2 regions of the Pseudoalteromonas sp. GW168-MNA-CIBAN-0100 genome follow, and region 2 is predicted to be linked to the other one. Evidence: riboswitches for the same ligand, from Rfam matches in the RefSeq annotation. Region 2 holds a riboswitch; the other holds the start of a gene.
What was found. A riboswitch is a leader RNA that binds a small molecule or an ion and turns the genes downstream of it on or off. The one in region 2 is predicted to bind cobalamin.

Region 1 (10,582 bases), on a different contig from region 2:
ATGACCTACGTATTTATACTTGCACTCACCGTTACCTTTTTAGTGCTTGCTGCGCAGTTTGAAAGCTTTATGCACCCATTTGTAATTATGCTTACCGTACCGCTTGGTTTAATGGGCGCTATGTTTGGGCTTTGGGCTACAGGACTGACCTTAAATATTTACAGCCAAATAGGTATTGTTATGCTCATAGGCTTAAGTGCTAAAAATGGTATTTTGATTGTGGAATTTACTAACCAATTACGCGATAAAGGCGTTGAGTTTAGTGAAGCAATACTACAGGCAGCTACCCAGCGCCTTCGCCCAATAATAATGACCTCACTTACAACCGTTATGAGCTCTGTTCCCTTGGTTTTTGCTTCAGGCCCCGGTGCCGAAAGCCGTATGGTAATTGGTGTAGTTGTGTTTACAGGGGTTATTGTATCTACTCTGCTGACTCTTTTTGTTGTACCTGCTGCGTATTATGCTCTATCGAAAAATACACAATCACCTGAGTTTTTACAACAAAAGCTGAATAAACAAGCTGCTGAAAAGCCTTTCGAAGAGATCTAATCTCTTTATTGCGCCGTAACCTTGTTGTTGCGGCGCATACAATTTATGCTCGCCTTTAAACTCCATATACATTTTAGGAATACTTATGAGCTCAACAACGCAAGTAGCAACATTTGGTGGCGGCTGTTTTTGGTGTATAGATGCAGCATTTAGACGTGTAAATGGCGTATTAGATGTGAGTTCTGGCTATACCGGTGGCGAAACCGACACCCCAACCTATAATTCTGTATGCTCTGGCACAACCGGGCACGCTGAGGTTGTTAAAATTGAATTTGATACCACTGTAGTTAGCTTTGAAACACTGCTAGCAATGTTTTTCACTTTGCATGATGCAACACAATTGAATCGCCAAGGTAACGATATAGGCACACAGTATAGAAGCGTTGTTTACTATCACGATGAAGCTCAACTAAAGCAAACCAATGAAATGATAGCTCAACTGCAAAGCCATGTGAGTGAGCCAATTGTGACAGAAGTCAGCCCTGCCACTACGTATTATCCAGCAGAGCATTATCATCAAGATTACTATAACGAAAACCCACAGCAGGGCTACTGTAGTATTTTAATAGCACCTAAATTACATAAGTTTGAAACCGTATTTAAAGAGTTCTTAGCTGACTAGCTAATTTGAGTAGTTAAATTGATTAGTTAAATTGATTAGTTAAACTTAGCTACACATTAAAAAGCCCGATATAAGTCGGGCTTTTTAATATTAATAGATACCGTTAAAACTGGTAGCTTGCGCCTGCAAAAAAGCGACGCTCTGGCGTGTTGTAGTAATACACTTGACCCGTTGTAAAATCAGTATTTGAATCAACAGCGTTATACTCTTTATCAAATAAGTTTTCTACACGAAGCGAAACTTCAATATGCTCATTTACTTGATAATTACCCGCTAAGTTCCAAAGCGTGTATGACCCTAAACGCGTCACAGCACCTTGTCGGTCGCTACGGTATTGCATGTCTAAGCTTGCATCAAAAGCACCAAACTGTTTTGCAAGTTCCCAGTTAAAAGTACGTTTAGCAACATTACGTAACTCTGCGCCCGTTTCTTCGTCTTCTGCACTTAAATAAGTAAAGTTAAGGTTGCTATCAAAACCAAAAAACTGCTGAGATAAGCTAAATTCAACCCCTTCATAACGTGCTTCATCGATATTAGCTAATGCAAAGTTTGCATCGTAATCAATTTTATCTTCTATATCGTTTCTAAAAATTGCAACATCAACTTGCGCAATATCAAAGTCCACACTCAAACCTAACTCACGGTTTACTGATTTTTCAGGCTGTAAATCAGGGTTACCATAAAGTGGGAAATATAAATCGTTAAATGTAGGGGCTTTAAAGCCAGTACTTTGGTTTATACGAAATGTTGCATCTTCAGATAAATGATAACCTGCAGCTGCGGTATACGTTGTTTCGTCGCCAAATTGCTCGTCGTCATCTTGGCGAACAGTTAAATTAGCTAATACTTTATCTGCATCGTAGTAAGCACCTACAAACACAGCAAGTACATCTCGGCTGTCTTCAACAAATAGTTGCGAACTATGAGATACATCATCGTTGTACCAATTGATACCACCACTAATGTTAAGCTCATCAGATAATAGGTATTGGCCGTTATAATCAATTTGTGTGCGTTTAGTTATAAAAGTACTTGTTGTTGGTCCAACTGAAAAATCAACATATGTATTGTCTGAATCATCCGTTGCTAGCGCTAAATCAATACTGTGCGTTTGGTTAGTGTAGTTTTTACTCCAACCTGCAGAAAGCTGATAGTTTTTAAAATCATCTCGTTCAATCGTACTGTCGGCTGGGCTAAAGCGACTGTCGTAATCTGCATAGCCTTCACTGTATTGGCCTAAAAACTTAAAGTCGCCGTAATGTGCATCGGTGTAGTTTATTTTAAAACCAAGGTTTTTATTTTCATAGCCATCTTCATCTGGTGCTACGCCTTGCAGTGCATCAAAGTTATCTGTTTTTTCAAAGCCTGCGTTAAATGCTGTTGTTATATCATCTGATTTTACAGAGCCTGCAACTTGATAATTTTGATAAGAGTCAGAACCAAATGTAGCGCTTAGGGATAAGTTATCCGACTCACGCGTAATAATATTAATAACACCAGCGAGTGCATCAGAGCCATAAACAGCCGCGCGAGAGCCCTTAATAATTTCAATGCGTTCAATACTATTTAAAGGGACATTATTTAATGCTTTTTGACCAAGTGTTGCTGAGCCTGTACGTACACCGTCAATCAAAATTAGCGTATCGCCAGAGCCAGTACCACGAAGTGACACACCTGTATTTTGGCCAAAACCACCGTTTGGATTAACCTGAAAACCAACTCGCGTGCTTAATAAGGTTGGTAAATCGCGTACGTTGCTTGCTTCTATTTCTGCACGCTCAATAACATTTACACTTGCTAAAACGTCATTGATTGATTGCTCAAATTTATTAGCTGTAACGGTTATTTTTTCAATTGATTGCTCTGCGCCAGACACAGAAAATGAAAGCGCAGCAGAAATAGCAACGCCTAAAGTTGTTTTGTTTAACATGATGTCCCCTACCTTTGCCCACCGCAAAGATTTAAGTAAGTAAGATTGCATCAAGGCCGGTCTCCGGACTCAGTAAGCACATCAAAATATGCAATACTTTACCGTTGCGGGGGCAGTGTTGGGCTTGTAGTCATCATGAAAACGCACCAACTTCCCGATTATCCTGCTAAAAAAATCATTACATGAAGTGGCTAGCAAGCACCTTGAAAATATGTCGCTATTGTGAGTATTTTGTTTACAAATGTCAATGGACGTCTATACAGCTAAAAACCTTTAAAATGCAGTTAGGGGCTAGTATAGTTTGAAGAAACGCCATATTTATCAAGTAGCTTCTGAAGTTGTATTTGTGCAGTAGGTAAGCTTAGTATTTCATCCATTTTATTACTAGTGATCTTATTTGATTTAGAGTTAACTAAAAAGTGCGTTTTATAAACGGCATCTGGTACGTTACTTTTATAGAGTAAATCCATATTAAAAGTATTTTTATTTTTAAAATATTGGTAAGCAATATTATTTAAAACACCTACTTCCGCGCGCTTTAATAGCAGCATTTTAACCACATTGAATTCATCAATGGTTAAACTTACCTGATGTTCCTCACTTAAAAATTCGGCATCTGTATTAAATCCAGCAAATTGATACGAGTACCCCAATACCCCAACCTTTGTTAATGACGTAATGTCGTCAAAGTAAGCTTGCTCATTTGTATTTTCTTTAAGCGTATAAAGCTCATTTTTGGTAATGGTATAAAATTCGGTTTTTTTAATATTCTCTTGCGCTGATTGTGGTATCCATTGCAGTGCCATTAAAAATAAAACATCAAAATTATTTTTTTCAACTGACAAAGCAAGCCTTTTTACAGGTAGAGACTTAAGTACGAAATTAAACTCCTGCTGTGCGCCGTTTAAAATCTTAATAAACTCAGGAGCAAAACCCTGCTTTTTTTGCGCATTAATAATAATGGGAAAGTAGCCATCTTCAACCAGTACATCAATATCAACTGTTTTTGATAAGCTTGGTTTGGTAAATGTAAGCAAAACAAATAACAAAAATAATTGATGACGTTTCATTTTAATACCTTCTAGTGTGAAGTACTTAATTGCATGTGATTAAATATAATAGCTTAAATATCAAAAAGAAGATTAATACATACGGGAGTATCTAGGCAGCAAAGAGGGATAATAGTGAGATATTTAAAAAGAGTAAGTAGCTTCAATCTGTCTGTAAGTATAAACAGATTAAAGCATGCTTAATTTAAAACTATTTATTAATTAATCGCGGAAATTTTTAAACTGAAAAGGCTGACCTAACTCAGCACTGCGCACTACTTGCATAGCCTCTTGAAGATCGTCACGTTTTTTACCCGTTACACGTACTTCTTCGCCTTGGATAGCAGCTTGAACTTTAACTTTAGAGTCTTTAATGGCTTTAACTACTTTTTTAGCCATGTCCTTTTCGATACCCTGCTTTAAGCCAACGTTACGAAATACATTTTTACCTGCACGGGTAATATCTTGAAGCTCTAAGCTTGATACATCCATACCACGCTTAGATATTTTGTTAGCTAAAATATCAAATAATTGCATAACCTGAGAGTCTGCTTCAGCTTTAAGCTTAATTGTTTTGTCATTTAGCTCAATAGATGCATCAACGCCTCTAAAGTCAAAGCGAGTCTCTAGCTCACGATTTGCATTATCAACTGCGTTTTTAGCTTCGTTCATTTCTACTTCAGATACAATATCAAATGAAGGCATTGGTTTGCTCCTAACTATTTAATCTTAATTTTATGTGGTAATTATAACGCTAAAATTATAAATCTTTACATTTTTCTGCATCTTGTTCAGGTGCGATATTAAATTAGTTTGATATACTTGCGCCTCTTTTTTAAGCGATTTTAGGATTTGTCGTGACAAGGCGTGTTTATCAAGCAATTTTTTTAATCAGCATAGTAGCTTTTACCTTTTTATTTGCCAAAGAAATAAAAGGTGGCGTTGTAAATTTATTTCCTCATGTTGATAAAGTGGCCCATTTTGGGATTTTTTTTATACTAGCCATAATAATGGATAAAGCGTTTAAGCTTCCTTTATATGCGCAAATACTTTTATTGGCAGGTTATGGCGCCTCTATAGAAATAATGCAAGACGCACTTCCATATAGGCAAGCATCACTCGGTGATTTTTTTGCTGATTTTGCAGGTGCCGCAAGCTACTTTTTACTTAGAGTAATTTTTACACCTCGAAAAAAGAACCCATATGGCTAATATTTTAATTGTCGGCGATGGTGCTATTGGCTTGTTACTTAGTCATTTTCTAAGTGCGTCGCATAATGTCAGTGTTTTAACTCGCAAAAGCCCAACAAATACCCGCTTTTATAGTCGAGGAAAGGGTGCATCTAAAAAAATTGACGCACAATTTATTTCATTAAATCAGCTAAATAAAGCGGCTGAATTTGATGTTGTTTTATTTACCGTTAAAGCCTTTCAAGTACTTGATGCATTTACGCAAATAAAGCCGTTTTTACCAAATCATTGCTCTGTTGTACTTTCGCATAACGGAATGGGTAATGTTGATGAGGTAAATAGCCAGCTAAGCACTCACCAAGCACTCTACTTTTTAACGACAAGCATAGCGGGCTTTAAATCAAACCAATACATTGTGCAGCACACTGGTGAGGGACAAAGTGTTATTGGTGCTTGTAATGAATTAGCTTTTCAAAATAGCGCGCCAATAGCTGATATTTTTAAAGTAATACCCAGCCTAAAGTTTACTAATAACATTCAGCAGCTTCGTTTTGAAAAACTACTCGTAAATATTGCCATTAACCCATTAAGCGCTTTAAGTAATGTAAAAAATGGTGAGTTACGCGCACCTAAGTACAACGCTATAATTTTTAATGCACTCACTGAAGCATGCAATATAGCAAACGTACAAGGGCTTAATATCCCATTGATTAAAGCACTTAATACCGCTTATAAAATAATGGAATTAACGTCTGACAATTACTCTTCAATGCAGCAAGACGTAGCGCATTGCAGAGAAACTGAAATATCAGCTATATGTGGCTATATTAGCCAACAAGGTAAACTTCACGGTATTCCTACACCTTACAATGATGAGTTGTTTGTCAAAATTCAGGCAAAAAAAAGCGTGGTATAAACCACGCTTATATAAATTCTTAACTTTAAGACGACAAACCTTATGGGCGGTAAACTTTTACCGTTTCAAAGCCTTGTTCGTGCAGCATAAGTGCCTGTAGTTGGCTCATTACGCCTCGATCACAATATAAATAGTAGTCGGTGTCTTTTGGTAAATCACCAAACTTAGTCGCCAGACGGAAGAACGGTAAATGAACCACTTCAACACCATCGATTGCAAGCGGTGCAGCTTCTTCTTCTTCTGGTGAGCGAATATCAACTACCACAGAGCCTACAGGCAAATCAGCAACCGATTCAGCTTCTTTAAGTTCTTGTTTGGCTTCTACGTCAATATCACGCACGTCCATTATACGTGCGTTGTTTACAACGGTATCAAGTACATCAAAGTCGAACTTTTCTTCTTCACCAAGAATAACGTCTATTTTGGCTTTAACCGTTGGCTTTTTAGAAATAACACCACAGTATTCAGGCATTGTTTCTGCCATTTCAGCCGTACCAATTTGGCGAGCAATATTAATAATTTCTTGCTTATCGTGTTGAATAAGCGGGCGTAAAATAAGCGTTTCAGTAACACGGTCAATCACGCTTAAATTCGCTAATGTTTGACTAGATACTTGGCCAATACTTTCACCAGTGACAAGTGCTTGAATGTTTAACTTTTGCGCAACTACACTACCCGCGCGCATCATCATACGTTTAAGTACAACACCCATTTGGCTGTTTTCAACGTTTTCTAAAATTTCAGCAACAACAGGTTCAAAATCAACCGTTACAAATTTAACTTTATGTGTAGAGCTGTATTTTTTCCATAAGTAGTAGCTTGCTTGCTTAACGCCAATTTCGTGCGCTGCGCCACCTAGATTAAAGAATAAAAAGTGTGTTCGTGCGCCTTTACGAATCATTTGGTAACTTGCTACGCCAGAGTCAAAACCACCAGACATAAGCGAAAGCACATCTTCTTGAGTTGGCAGAGGAAAACCAGCCATACCAAAATGTGTATGAGAAACAATGTAAGCTTTATCGTCTTTTACTTCTAGGCGTATTGTTACTTCTGGGCGGCTAAGCTTTACGCTTGCGCCTTCAATATGTTGATTTAATCCACCACCAACATAACGCTCTAAATCAGTTGAGGTAAAATCGTGTTGCCCTATGCGCTTAGCACGAACACAAAAGGTTTTACCTACAATAGTATGACCAACTAAAGCGATGGTTTTTTGATAAATATCATCAAGAGTTTCGAATTGTGTTTCGGTTACTTCAATAAATTGAACAATGCCAGGGATGCGTTTAAGGCTATCGATAAAATCAAGGCGAACTTGCGCGTCTTCAAGCTTTGTAACAACTGAAATGTTATCCCAGTTATTTCTTACTTGTACTTTTTCGTCAACACGGCGCAATACAATTTTAATGTTATTTTCTAACACTTTAGTAAAGCGTTTACGGACTGAACGGCTTTTAATGGCTATTTCAGGATGTAGTTTGACGATAAATTTAAGCATAGTTCACTCTTAGACTGCGGGAATTCGCGCTCCCAGGCATTTGGCGCGGGATTATAGCAAAAAATTCAGCGCCTAGGAAACAGCCTATTACTATCGATTAAACTACAGCTAGGGCCTGTTTATCTTTCGAGGTTAAATTTGCAGCAGTGTGTTTGGTATTTAGGCAAGGCAGAGCCTATGTAGTGTGGTTATTCCCCATAAATAGGCGATAACGTAGCATAAATACCAAACAAGCGCTGCCCAAAGGGTTTAGCCTAGGGGCGATTAACTCTTTGTTGCTTGGTTTTTACTTAGCCCACTAGGTTACAAACCTCGCGTCGCGATTTAATCGCCCCTAGATTGAACAAATTTTAATCCTGAAAGGTCAACAGGCCCTAAGGCTTGTTGCGCTAATTCAGTATATTTTTCACGTAGCAGGTTCATTTTATCAATGCTTTTATCGGTACTGTACGCTCTAAATAATGTAAGTACTTTTAAAATGCCATGATATATATCTTGCTCAGCAAGCGTACCACTTGGCCTACGGGCTTTAATATAAGGCGTCCAAAAACTAACCGTTAGCTTTAGTGTATGTGCTAAATCAATGACATCTTGCTCATCAATAGCAATCATTTCACTGTCGCGAAGTCCTAAAATAATTTTACGAACTTGCTCTAACAACTCTAACTGAAAATCAATATAAGCTTGTTTTAAATCAGCATCTCTAGAGAGAATATCCCCGAGATTATCGTAAAAAAAATGATAGCGCCACATCAGCTCAAATAACGAATCTAGGTAAGCCGTTAAATGATTAAATGCATCATCATCTTTATTAATAGGTTTAAAGTGAGTATTTAAATGATCGCGATACAGCGCAAAAATATGACGGATAATGTCTTCTTTATTTTTAAAATGATAATAAAGATTACCCGGGCTCATCCCTAAGTTTGATGCAATATGATTTGTCGTTATTGCACGCTCACCATTTTCGTTAAACAACAAAATACTGGTGTGTATTATTTTATCCTTGGTATTCATATGCTAATACTCAAATTATCTATAGGCTACATTACACTCAAAAGAGGTAAACAGTATAAACAAATATGAATCATTAAAACACTCCCACCATGGACTGACCTGTTTAAAGAAAGTAAGTGTTTATATGCTTTTTTAGCTAGGCTGCTTTGTGGCATAAACACTGTTAAACTAGCGCTAAAATAATAAATAGTGAACATTATGAAAGTTATTGCAATTTACCCTGGCACCTTTGATCCACTAACTAATGGGCACACAGACCTTATTCAACGTGCAGCTAAAATGTTTGATACTGTATTAGTTGCGGTAGCTAATAACCCAAGTAAAAAACCCTGCTTTAACCTTGAAGAACGTGTTGAGCTTGCAAACTCTATTTTAAGCCACATAGATAATGTTAAGGTGATTGGTTTTTCTGGTTTATTGGCTGATCTTGCACGCGAGCACAATGCTAATGTGCTTATTCGCGGTATTAGAGCTGTATCTGATTTTGACTATGAATTTCAATTAGCTAACATGAACCGCCGCCTGAACCCCGACTTAGAAAGTGTATTTTTAACACCCGCTGAGCGAAATTCATTTATTTCATCAACACTCGTTAAAGAAGTAGCTCGCCACAATGGTGATGTAAGCGAGTTTGTAGACCCGGTAATTGTTAAAGCGCTAAAAACTAAATTGGGCTGTGGTGCCCAATAACACTTCCCGAATTAGCGCATAACTTGTATGCGCTAATTCGGCTTTTGTATAGATGATTTTAATTTTTTAATTAACCAAACAAGTTTTAGCAAATCTTTATTGATAATTAGTATTAGCGCCATAGTGATATCAATAATAGGCATAAGAAAACCATACAGCATCCACAACCACCAAAAATCCCAATTGCCATAAAGAGTATTATCAATGTACATCCCCATAAACAGTGAGGCATTGATAGCAAGCCCTACAATAAGATAATAAAATCCGTACGGTATTTTACGTCCTAAAAAAATACGCCACATAAAAATAACGGCAATTGTTAGCACATCAAATATAAACAACTTTAAATGCGGAGCCGCAGTAGTTATGTCCATAAACAAACTAAATGTATACGAAGCCATCATAATAAAGCAAAGGTGAACTCGGCTTTTATCTTGCTTATTAATAGCCGCTGATAGAGTGAACAAAAAAGAAAAAACAAAAAGCCATGTAATAAATATTCCAAAATATTCGTTAACTGAATTTAATTGCCAAAATAGCTCCTCCATTTTATTCAACCTTTTGATGGGTGTTTTTTATACGATTAAGTAAATACCGTTTTAATGCAACCAAACCTAAAAAGTCTTTATTAATTAGGAGAACTAAAAGCATCGTTAAATCAGAAATTATTTGCCCTATTACATATAAGGCCCAAAACCACCAGTAATCCAAATTTCCTAAAACAATACTGTCGTAGTGCATTCCAAAAAAAACAAATGCGTTAAAGCTAAGTCCAACTAAAAGATAATAAAAGGCTACGGGGAGGTTTTTACTAAAGTATATCAGCCATATAATCAGAAAAAACATAGTTACGATATCAAATATAAAAAGGGTCAAATGGGGTGTGTTGCTCAAGGGATCCATAAAAATACTTGAGGTGTAAGATACCATCATAATGAATGCAAGTTGTGTGCAGCTTTTGTCAGACTTGTTAATGCTTGCAGACAAATTATATAAAAAAGCGAGTACAAAAGACCATGTAGTAAAAATAGTTATATAGTCGTATAAACTAGCCAGCTGCCATAAAAAATCATGCATTGCGTGACCTTTTAAATTTTTCAGTTAAAAATTTAGTAAGCTTA
Region 2 (10,582 bases):
GAGTTAGTAGTAGAGCGAATCTGTGAGTTGCCAATCATTCCAGTAAGCGGATACGACACTGCAACGAACGAAAACTTTTTTGATAATCAGTATGTATATGTTGATTGGGGAACTACTTTCTCACTTTGGCATGCACGCCAGTTTACTGGAAAAACCCCTCCTTATTTTAGAACTAGCACAGGACGTATTGCACTTGATTTAATACTGCAATGTGGCGGCAGTGCGTTTATACCTCAAGTATTGGTAGAAGGGCATTTAGAAAAAGGTGAGTTGTTTCATGTTAAAGGGGTAGAAAACACCTCAAGAGACGTATTTATTGCGTATCACAGAGACAACGAGCAAAAAGAGCTAATAGAAACCTTAGTTAATTTACTTTCGCAAATGACGCCAAGCTTGTCATTAAAGCAAGGTAAGTAAGTTCGGCCGTTTATTAAGCTTTCATGTTATTTTGATTTCACATTTAATGCATTTTTATTAATAAAAAAAGACATTAATATTTCCATTGTAATATTACTGTCATTTAGCGGTGACAAAATGCAGCAGTTTTAAAAATTAGTCTTTTGTGATTATCCAAGGAAATAACATGAAATTTGTAAAATCGAGCTTATGCTTAGCACTATTAAGTGGTTTATCTTTTAATGCACTTGCTGATGTAGACATTTACGGTAAGGCGAATGTAACAGTGCAATCATCTGATGATGGCGAAGGGTCTTTTACTGAGATAAAAAGTAATGCATCTCGTCTTGGTGTTAAAGGTTCTGAAAAAATAAATGATAGTTTAGAAGCGGTATATAAGTTTGAGTTTCAAGTGGATGTGTCTGATGCTGATTCAAAAGGCGATAACGACGACAATATTTCTGCGCGTAACCAATACGTTGGTTTAAAAGGTGCGTTTGGCCAAGTGGTTATTGGTCGTAACGATACTGCGCTTAAACAATCTCAAGGTAAGTTAGATTTATTTAACGATCTTGAAGGCGACATTAAAAATGTATTTAAAGGTGAAAACCGCTTAGGAAATACAGTTAGTTATTCATCAAACTCATACGAAGGCTTTAAAGTACTTGCTACTTTTGTAGCTGAAGACGATGTAGACGCTGATAACGGCTATTCAATGGCGGTGACATACGGTGACGTGGCACTTAAAAAGAGCGCGGTATACGCCTCTATTGCAGCCGATAGCGAAGTAAATGGCTATGATGTAGTGCGTGCATCAATCCAAGGTAAAGTTGAAAACTTTAAATTGGGCGCAATGTACCAAACACAAGAAGCAGTAGATGGCAGCGCAGAAGCGGATGGTTACTTGCTAAATGCTGCTTACAGCATGGGTAACAACACATTTAAAGTGCAATACCAAGATATGGACTTTGACGACAGCGACGATAAGTCAGCAATTTCAGTTGGTCTTGATCACAAATTAAATAAAAATATTAAAGTATTTGGTTTTTATTCAAGCTTCGATATGGACAACAACGTTGACCAAGACTACGTAGGCTTAGGTATGGAATACAAGTTTTAACGATTAGTTAAAACACTCCCTTTTTAACCGCGCTCTTTTGAGTGCGGTTTTTTTTGCTTTAAATTATTTACTTAGCCGCCCATAATAGAGCTTCATTTGGAATGAGGTGCGAGTCCTCGACTGTTCCCGCAACTGTAAGCAGCTGAGCTGTAAGTCAGATACAAATGGTATAATACCAATTTTATTAAAAACATGATCTTTCTAGCGAATTAAATAACTTACTAACTTAGTTAAAAATTATTGATATACGACTGCATGGATGCAGAGCAATGCAGGGAGCAATTAGTGATAACAACTATATGTCATAATTTCCGCCTTGTTATTAAGCTATTTATTTGTCGCTATAATAAATCACTAATTTAATGTAATTGGTATGAATTCTTTTAACGAGCGGGTTTACTCATTTTTTCTTGTAGTGCATTAGTATTTTTATCGCATTTTTGGTGAGTTTAACCCTATCTAGGACTGACTATTGCACACTCAAACGCCATTAAATATACCATTACTAAACGTTAAAAACGTATCGTGGGGTATTGGCAATAAAACGATCCTCAAAAAAATAAACCTTAAAATAACTACAGGTAAATTTGTTGGTTTAATTGGACCTAATGGCGCAGGTAAATCGAGTTTATTGCGTTGTCTATATCGTTTTAATAAACCTAGTGATGGCATTGTAGAGTTTAACAACACCGACATTTGGCAGCTAAAAAGCGATGAGTACGCAAAAAAAGTAGCGGTTGTTTTACAAGAAACCCCGTCGCAATTTAACTTAAGCGTATTTGATGTTATTGCGCTTGGGCTAACGCCTCATAAATCGCTATTTAGCTCAATAACTAACATTGATAAACAAAAAATCATTCAAGCAATCAATACAGTCGGGTTGGTAGATCATAGTGAGCAAAGCTTTGAGTCACTTTCGGGCGGTGAAAAGCAACGTGCCTTGATAGCCCGCGCCATAGTCCAGCAACCTCAACTGTTAATAATGGACGAGCCAACTAGCCATTTAGATGTTAGATACCAAATACAGGTTATGGAGCTTGCTAAATCGTTGGGTGTAACGGTATTTGCATCGTTTCATGATTTAAACTTAGCCTCTGCAATGTGCGATGAACTAGTGGTTATTAAAAATGGTGAAATTACACATACAGGCACGCCAAGTGAGGTATTAACCGAAAACATGCTAGGCGAGGTTTTTGGTGTCTGCGCCCAAGTAAATAATCACCCGCAAATATCGAAGTCGGGAAATAGCATCCCTCATATCACTTACTTTTATGGTTACAAATAATATGAGCGCAGTTAATACTCGCCACTCACTTGCGCTATTTATAAGTGCTGCAGCTGCTTTATTTAGCTTATTTGCAGCACTTAGTTTTGGTGCAGCAGAAACCTCACTTCAAGACGTACTTAATAGTTTTTTACTCTCAAATGATGCGTCTTTTAATACGCGTATTATTTACGAGCTAAGAATGCCACGCACATTACTCGCCTTTTTAGCAGGCTCCGGCTTAGCAATTGCGGGGCTTATTTTACAAACGGTAACGCGCAACCCTTTAGCCGATCCTTACTTATTTGGTATATCGTCGGGTGCCTCATTTGGCGTGGTGTTACTTATGGCGCTAGCAGGCATTAGCGCAGGCTTTATGCTATCGGCAGCAGCACTGCTGGGCAGCTTACTCGCTATGAGTTTATTAATACTTATTGCAGGTAGGCAGCAAAGTGCACAGGTAGAATCAATGCTATTAGCTGGTGTTGCTCTGTCGTTTTTATTTAGTGCGTTTACCAGCTTGTTGCTTTATTGGAGCGACCCTCAGGCGGTAGCCGCTATTTTATTTTGGACACTGGGCAGCTTTGCTCGTGCGCAGTGGGCTACGCTTTGGTTACCTTTATTGGTAATTACATTGTGTACGTTTGTAATGCTGAGCTATAGAAGGCAGCTCAATGCCATGTTACTTGGCGATGAAAGCGCAATTACATTAGGTGTTAGGGTCCAGCGCTTTAGAATACTTATGCTAGTTTTGAGCTCATTAATTACCGCTGTGCTGGTGGCTATGTGTGGTGGTATTGGGTTTGTAGGATTAATGGTACCGCACATTGTGCGCTTTTTTATCTCCCAAGGCACCATCGCGGGATTGCTAGTAACCAGCTTAGTGGGCGGTACATTTATGGTGTGGGTTGATGTACTTTCGCGCTCCTTGCTAAAAAACCAAGAGTTACCCGTAGGCGTTATTACTGCTGCTATTGGTAGCGTGTTCTTTTTAAGTTTATTGTTTTTTAGAAAGCGAAGGGTGTAATTCCATGAAAACCTTAATGGTGCAAGGCACTACTTCCGACGCAGGTAAAAGTACCCTAGTTGCAGCCCTTTGCAGGGTATTTGCTAAGCGAGGGGTAAAGGTTGCGCCTTTTAAACCACAAAATATGGCACTTAATAGCGCAGTAACAAAAGATGGCGGCGAAATTGGTCGTGCGCAAGCTTTGCAAGCAATAGCGGCTAAAGTAGAGCCCGAAATAGACTTTAATCCTATTTTACTTAAACCTAATAGCGATACGGGCGCACAAGTGATTATTCACGGAAAAGCCATTAGCAATATGGAAGCGGGCAAATATCACGACTATAAAAAAGTGGCGATGGATGCAGTAATTACCTCACATAACCGCTTAGCTAAACGCTTTGATTTACTCCTTGTTGAAGGAGCGGGGAGTCCTGCTGAAATAAACCTGCGTGAAAACGATATTGCCAATATGGGTTACGCCGAAGAGGTAGATTGCCCTGTCATTATTATTGCCGATATTGATAAAGGTGGTGTGTTTGCACATTTGGTAGGTACACTTGCGTTGTTAAGCGAGTCAGAACAATCGCGCGTAAAAGGCTTTGTTATAAACCGCTTTAGAGGCGATATAAGTTTGCTGCAAGGCGGGCTAGATTGGCTTGAAAAATATACAAACAAACCCGTACTTGGCGTATTACCTTATTTGCACGACCTCGCGCTTGACGCTGAAGACGCCGTCGCAATTGATAATAACGTAACCAACGCCACAATTAATATTGCAGTGCTACTTGTTCCCCACATTAGTAACCACACCGATTTTGATGCACTGCGTTTGCACCCAAACATTAATATAAATTATGTGCGCCATACCCAAACGATCCCAGATGTTGATCTGATAATTCTCCCAGGCAGTAAAAATGTGCTGGGTGATTTAAATTTTTTGAAAAATGAAGGTTGGGACACTCAAATTAAACGCCACTTACGCTACGGTGGCAAAGTACTTGGTATTTGTGGCGGTATGCAAATGCTAGGCAATACGCTCAACGATCCCGATGGTATTGAATCGTCATTAAAACAAGTGAATGGGCTTGCTCTATGCGACTTTGAAACCACGCTGACAGCGCAAAAAGTATTAACTAAAATAACCGCTACACTGCTTTTAAATAACCAACAAACACCCTGTAGTGGTTACGAAATACATGCAGGAATTAGCCAAGGTGCAGCGCTTGATAAGCCATTTTTAACCTTTGATGAAAACCACCCACATGGTTTTACGTTTGATGGCTTTATTAGTGATGATAACGCCATTGCGGGCACCTATTTACATGGTTTATTTGATGAAGCCGATGCTACATCGCAAATTTTAAAATGGGTAAAACCAAGCGCCTCAATTAACCCAATTAGTATTGCCGCTCACCGTGAGCAGCAGTTAGAACGATTAGCAACCATGTGTGAAACGCATTTAAACATACAGCAAATTATCTCGATTTATGAAGGGCACAATAATGACTGAACAAAACAATGATAAGCACCAGCAGCGCCAACAAAAAGTAAAAGAACAAGTGGATGCACGTGTTGCAGCCGCGCAAGATGTAAAAGGTATTTTTCAGGTAATTACCGGTAACGGTAAAGGTAAATCAACTTCGGGCTTTGGCGTTGTAGCACGTTGCGTAGGGCATGGTAAAAAAGCGGCTGTTTGCCAATATATTAAAGGTACGTGGGAATGTGGCGAGCGTAATTTATTACAAGGTGCAGGTGTTGAGTTTGTTGTAATGAACACCGGTTTTACCTGGGATACACAAAATAAAGAAGCCGATACCGCAGCCGCCCAAGCAACATGGCAAGAGTCAAAACGCATGCTTGCTGATAGCAGTATTGATTTAGTATTACTCGATGAGCTTACGTATATGGTGACCTACGGCTACGTTGATTTAGATGAAGTAGTAACGGCGCTTAATAACCGCCCACCAATGCAGTCAGTTATTATTACAGGGCGTGCAGCGCATCGTACTTTAACCGACCTTGCCGACACAGTAAGCGAAGTGCGTAATGTAAAACACGCATTCGACTCAGGCATAAAAGCGCTCGAAGGGTTTGATTACTAATGTTTAAAGCGTTTTTTATTGGGCTACTGCTTTTTAGTGTATCGGGCAGTGCACTTGCAGAGCAGGTTAATGATTCTAAAAAACTGCGAATAATCGCGCTTGCACCACATATAGTCGAAAACCTATTTGCCATAGGGGCGGGCGATAATATTGTGGGCACGGTTGATTACGCCGACTACCCAAGTGAAGCCCAAAGTATTGAGCGCATAGGGGGTTATTACGGCATCTCGCTTGAAAAAGTGTTAGCGCTTAAACCTGATTTAGTAATTGCGTGGAAAAGCGGAAATCAAAGCGAAGATTTAGCCCAAATAGAGCGCTTGGGCATAAAAGTATATTTAAGTAACCCGACCACAATCGCTGGTGTAGCCGACGAGTTACTTACTTTTGGGGAATTTACAGGGAACATTAAGCAAAGCCAACAAGCAGCAAGCGCATTTACACAAAAACTAAACGCGATTATTAAAAGCCAGCAAGATAAAAGAAATATTACCGGATTTTATCAGTTATGGGCTGAGCCCATGATGACAGTAAGTAAAAATACATGGATAAGCCAACTGATTGAAACATGCCATGTAAGCAATGTATTTGCACAGAGCGTTACAGATTACCCGCAAATTAGTATCGAAAATGTCATTGTTACTAAGCCACAAGTTATTATTATCCCTGATGAAAAATCAAAAACACCACAGCCGGTTGTTAATTGGCAAAAGTGGCCAGAAGTGCCCGCCGTTAAAAATGATCAATTTATTAGCGTAAATGCCGATTTATTACATCGTTTTACTCCGCGCATGCTAGATGGACTCGCGGATATGTGTGATAAAATAGACGCATCACGTAAACAGATTAAGAGTACACAATGAGCGATTGGGCTACATTTTTAGAAAGTGAATTACAGCAACCTTACATGCAGGAAACGTTAGAGTATGTGGCTAATCGCCGCAATGAAGGTGTTGCTGTTTATCCGCCTGAACCTCAAGTATTTAGTGCTTTTGATGCCACAGCACTAAATGACATCCGCGTTGTAATTTTAGGACAAGACCCATACCACGGAGAAGGGCAAGCGCATGGCTTGTGTTTTTCGGTATTGCCTGATGTAAAAAAGCTGCCGCCGTCGCTTAAAAATATGTACAAAGAGTTAGCTGTCGATATCAGCGGTTTTGCTGTTCCTGAACACGGGTACCTGCAAAGCTGGGCAGATCAGGGCGTGTTTTTACTCAATACAGTATTGACCGTTGAGCAAGGGCAAGCGCATTCTCATAAGCATTTAGGATGGGAGCAATTTACCGATAATGTAATAGCGCATATTAATAAACACTGCGAAGGTGTGGTATTTATTTTATGGGGTGCACATGCACAAAAAAAAGGTAAAGGCATAGATAGCGCTCGCCATCATGTTTTAAAAGGGCCGCACCCATCGCCGCTTTCGGCGCATAGAGGCTTTTTTGGCTGTCAGCATTTTTCAAAAACGAATGAGCTATTACAAGCCCAAGATGAAAAACCGATTAACTGGCAGGTGTAAATAACCTGGGCTCTGAATAATAAATTTATCTCATGCAGCTATTTTCAGCGCATTAAAAAAGGCTTCCATATATCGGAAGCCTTTTTGTTTAGTTGGGGCGTATTGAATTAAAAGTCGAGCTCTTCAATTGCAATACTGTCTGTAAAGTAGTCTAGTTCTTGTAGTTCTTTACGTAGGCGCTGTTTGTCTTTTATTGCTTCTATTTCACGCCATTTTCTTTTTTTATTTTTCTGAGAGGTTTTCCTTGTTGTATCTGGTCCTTCTAATATCTCTAATATATCGTTTAGGCTATCCATGAACTTCTCCTATTGATTTTATTGACCTCAAGAATACCTATACCACAGGCCTAGTTAAAATAGAATAAAAAAGTGACAGTTATGTTACATAAGTGTGATTAATTGATGAAGGTTTATACGAAGATTATATGAAGTCGATATGAAGATTATATAGAGGGGTAGCGTATTTTAGGCATAAAAAAACGCCGCTATTGCGACGTCTTTAAAACACGATTATAGCAAATTACATTGCTTTAAAGCGCGCCTCTAGTTGTTCTTGTGCATCAGCAAAAGAGCGAATACCTTCAGCTAGTTTTTCAGTAGCCATAGCATCTTGGTTATGTAACCAACGGAACTGTGCTTCTGTTAATGGCTCTGGTTTTGGCTCTTGTGGAACATCGCTTTCAAGCAAATATTCTTGTGCGCCTTCAAGGTTACCTAAATCTTCTAAAAGATTAGGGCTAATAGTTAGCTTGTCACAACCAGTAAGGGCAATAATTTCGCCTGTGTTACGGAAACTTGCACCCATCACAACTGTTTTGTAGTCATGGCGTTTGTAAAATTCAAAAATGCTGCGTACAGACTGAACACCTGGATCTTGTAGCGGATCGGTTGGTTTTTCCATACCGTTAGCAACGTGCCAATCTAAAATACGGCCAACAAATGGCGAAATTAGAAATACGTTTGCATCGGCACACGCGCGGGCTTGGGCATCGCTAAATAATAAAGTAAGGTTACATTTAGTCCCTTCTTTTTCTAGCTGCTCAGCGGCTTTAATACCTTCCCATGTAGACGCTACTTTAATTAAAATTTTGTCTTTGCTTACACCTTCTTTTTCGTAAAGGCTAAGTAGGGTATGTGCTTTATCAATCGTAGCTTGCGTATTAAACGAAAGGCGTGCATCTACTTCAGTAGAAATATAACCAGGTACAATAGCGCTAATTTCTTTACCAAGTAATACGGCAAAGTAATCACATGCTAATTCAAGTTGTTTAGCCGGCTCTTGCTCGGTTTCTTTTGCATAGCTCCAAGCTTTATCTAGGTAAGGCTTATATGCTTCAATCTCGCTCGCTTTTAATAAAAGCGACGGGTTTGTAGTTGCATCTTCTGGTTGATGCTTTTTAATAGCTTCAATATCACCAGTGTCGGCTACGATAGATGAATGTTGTTTTAGCCTTTGTAGAGCTGAAGTCATTTGCTTTCCTCATTCCAAGCAAGTTAAAAGAAAAATCTAATCACTCTTAATATATACAATCCATACTGCAACAGTGTGACAATGCTTGATAGGTCTTATGTCCTGATCAATAAAAAAACGGTAATGCATGGGTTATTAAGAGAGGATTTATTTAAACAAAACGTGCTTTTCGTTTCATTTAATGTTGAAATTGACACTAAATAAATTACAAGTCAATAGCTAACTATGATCACTGTTATTTCACCTGCAAAAAATCTTGATTACGAAACGCCACCCGCAACAGACAAGTTCACTCAGCCTGAATTACTAGAGCACAGCGAAGAGCTCATGAAAGTATGCCGTGAACTAACACCAGCGCAAATTGGCAGTTTAATGAAAATTAGCGACAAGCTATCTGGGCTTAACGCAGCACGCTTTAGTGAGTGGTCTCAGCCGTTTACACAAAGTAATGCTAAACAAGCCGCACTTGCCTTTAATGGTGATGTATATGGCGGTTTAGATGCAAGTACGCTTAAAGCTAGCGAGCTTGATTACGCACAAAACCATTTACGTATACTTTCAGGTTTATACGGCTTATTAAAACCACTTGATTTAATGCAAGCTTACCGTCTTGAAATGGGCACCAAGCTTGAAAACTCGCGTGGCAAAAACTTATACGAGTTTTGGGGCAGCGTAATAGCGAATAAATTAAACGACGTATTAAAAGCGCAAGACGCACAATATTTAGTTAACCTTGCTTCAAATGAATATTTTAAAGCGGTAGATAAAAAAGCATTAAATGCACAAATTATTACCCCTCACTTTAAAGATTGTAAAAACGGTCAATATAAAGTAATCAGCTTTTATGCTAAAAAAGCACGCGGCATGATGGCGCGCTACATTATCGAAAATAAAGTAACGCAGTTAAGCCAACTTAAAGAGTTTACGGTAGCAGGTTATTACTTTAGCCCAGAGGCAACAGTTAAAGAGCTTGAGCCGGTATTTATGCGCGACGAACAAAATTAGGTTTATAAGCTTAAATAAAAAATTTAAAAGCCATGCATTGCATGGCTTTTTTGATGTTGGCGTTATATTTGCAATCTCATCTAATATTAATGAGAACACTAATTAAATAGGTGCAAATAAAATGATCAGCATTCCGTCAATTGACGAAGCCGAAAAACTAATAGAAGAAAAGCTCGGAGGGTGGTTTGATGTTGTAATAAGTCATATCCCTAATTTTATAGTTGCGATACTGATCGCAATTGTGTTTTCAATATTGGCACGCTTTGCTGGCAAGCTGATGAAAAACGTATTACGCCGCTCACTCGACTCAAAACAAATTGCCGACTTAATGGCGTCAATTTTTAAAGTTATTGTGTTGTGCATAGGTTTATTTATAGCGCTCGATTTTGTTGGCTTAAAAGGCACCGTTACTTCGCTACTTGCTGGTGCGGGTATTGTGGGTTTAGCCATTGGTTTTGCGTTTCAAGACATGACCGAAAACCTAATTGCAGGTATAGCAATGGGTGTACGTAAGCCATTTAAAACAGGGGATGTAATAGAAACGGATGATGTGTTTGGTTCGATACATTCTATAAACCTACGTAACACGCTAATAGAGAGCTTTTACGGGCAACTAATACTTGTACCAAACAAAGTCTTATTTAGAAATGTACTAAAAAATTACACCACGCTAGGTATAAGACGTATAGAAGTACCTGTA

Region 1: it holds a riboswitch for cobalamin, as region 2 does, so the genes downstream of both, AAEY62_RS05970 (TonB-dependent receptor domain-containing protein) here and AAEY62_RS07970 (ABC transporter ATP-binding protein) in region 2, are expected to answer to the same signal.

What each region holds. Positions count from the first base shown of each region.
Region 1 covers NZ_JBEOOL010000007.1:78,840-89,421, reverse strand. The annotation lists gene AAEY62_RS05980 (efflux RND transporter permease subunit) at 1-549, shown strand, start outside; gene msrA (peptide-methionine (S)-S-oxide reductase MsrA) at 635-1,171, shown strand; gene AAEY62_RS05970 (TonB-dependent receptor domain-containing protein) at 1,275-3,101, opposite strand; cobalamin riboswitch at 3,139-3,322, opposite strand; gene AAEY62_RS05965 (transporter substrate-binding domain-containing protein) at 3,386-4,171, opposite strand; gene AAEY62_RS05960 (YajQ family cyclic di-GMP-binding protein) at 4,373-4,855, opposite strand; gene AAEY62_RS05955 (VanZ family protein) at 5,008-5,361, shown strand; gene AAEY62_RS05950 (ketopantoate reductase family protein) at 5,354-6,256, shown strand; gene thiI (tRNA uracil 4-sulfurtransferase ThiI) at 6,297-7,754, opposite strand; gene AAEY62_RS05940 (TetR/AcrR family transcriptional regulator) at 8,079-8,771, opposite strand; gene coaD (pantetheine-phosphate adenylyltransferase) at 8,970-9,461, shown strand; gene AAEY62_RS05930 (hypothetical protein) at 9,494-10,009, opposite strand; gene AAEY62_RS05925 (hypothetical protein) at 10,011-10,538, opposite strand; gene AAEY62_RS05920 (hypothetical protein) at 10,531-10,582, opposite strand, start outside.
Region 2 covers NZ_JBEOOL010000010.1:15,353-25,934, reverse strand. The annotation lists gene AAEY62_RS07980 (LysR family transcriptional regulator) at 1-417, shown strand, start outside; gene AAEY62_RS07975 (porin) at 584-1,516, shown strand; cobalamin riboswitch at 1,551-1,700, shown strand; gene AAEY62_RS07970 (ABC transporter ATP-binding protein) at 1,989-2,801, shown strand; gene AAEY62_RS07965 (FecCD family ABC transporter permease) at 2,803-3,807, shown strand; gene AAEY62_RS07960 (cobyric acid synthase) at 3,812-5,296, shown strand; gene cobO (cob(I)yrinic acid a,c-diamide adenosyltransferase) at 5,289-5,888, shown strand; gene AAEY62_RS07950 (cobalamin-binding protein) at 5,888-6,748, shown strand; gene ung (uracil-DNA glycosylase) at 6,745-7,407, shown strand; gene AAEY62_RS07940 (DUF3545 family protein) at 7,515-7,703, opposite strand; gene tal (transaldolase) at 7,927-8,877, opposite strand; gene yaaA (peroxide stress protein YaaA) at 9,103-9,882, shown strand; gene AAEY62_RS07925 (mechanosensitive ion channel family protein) at 10,004-10,582, shown strand, end outside.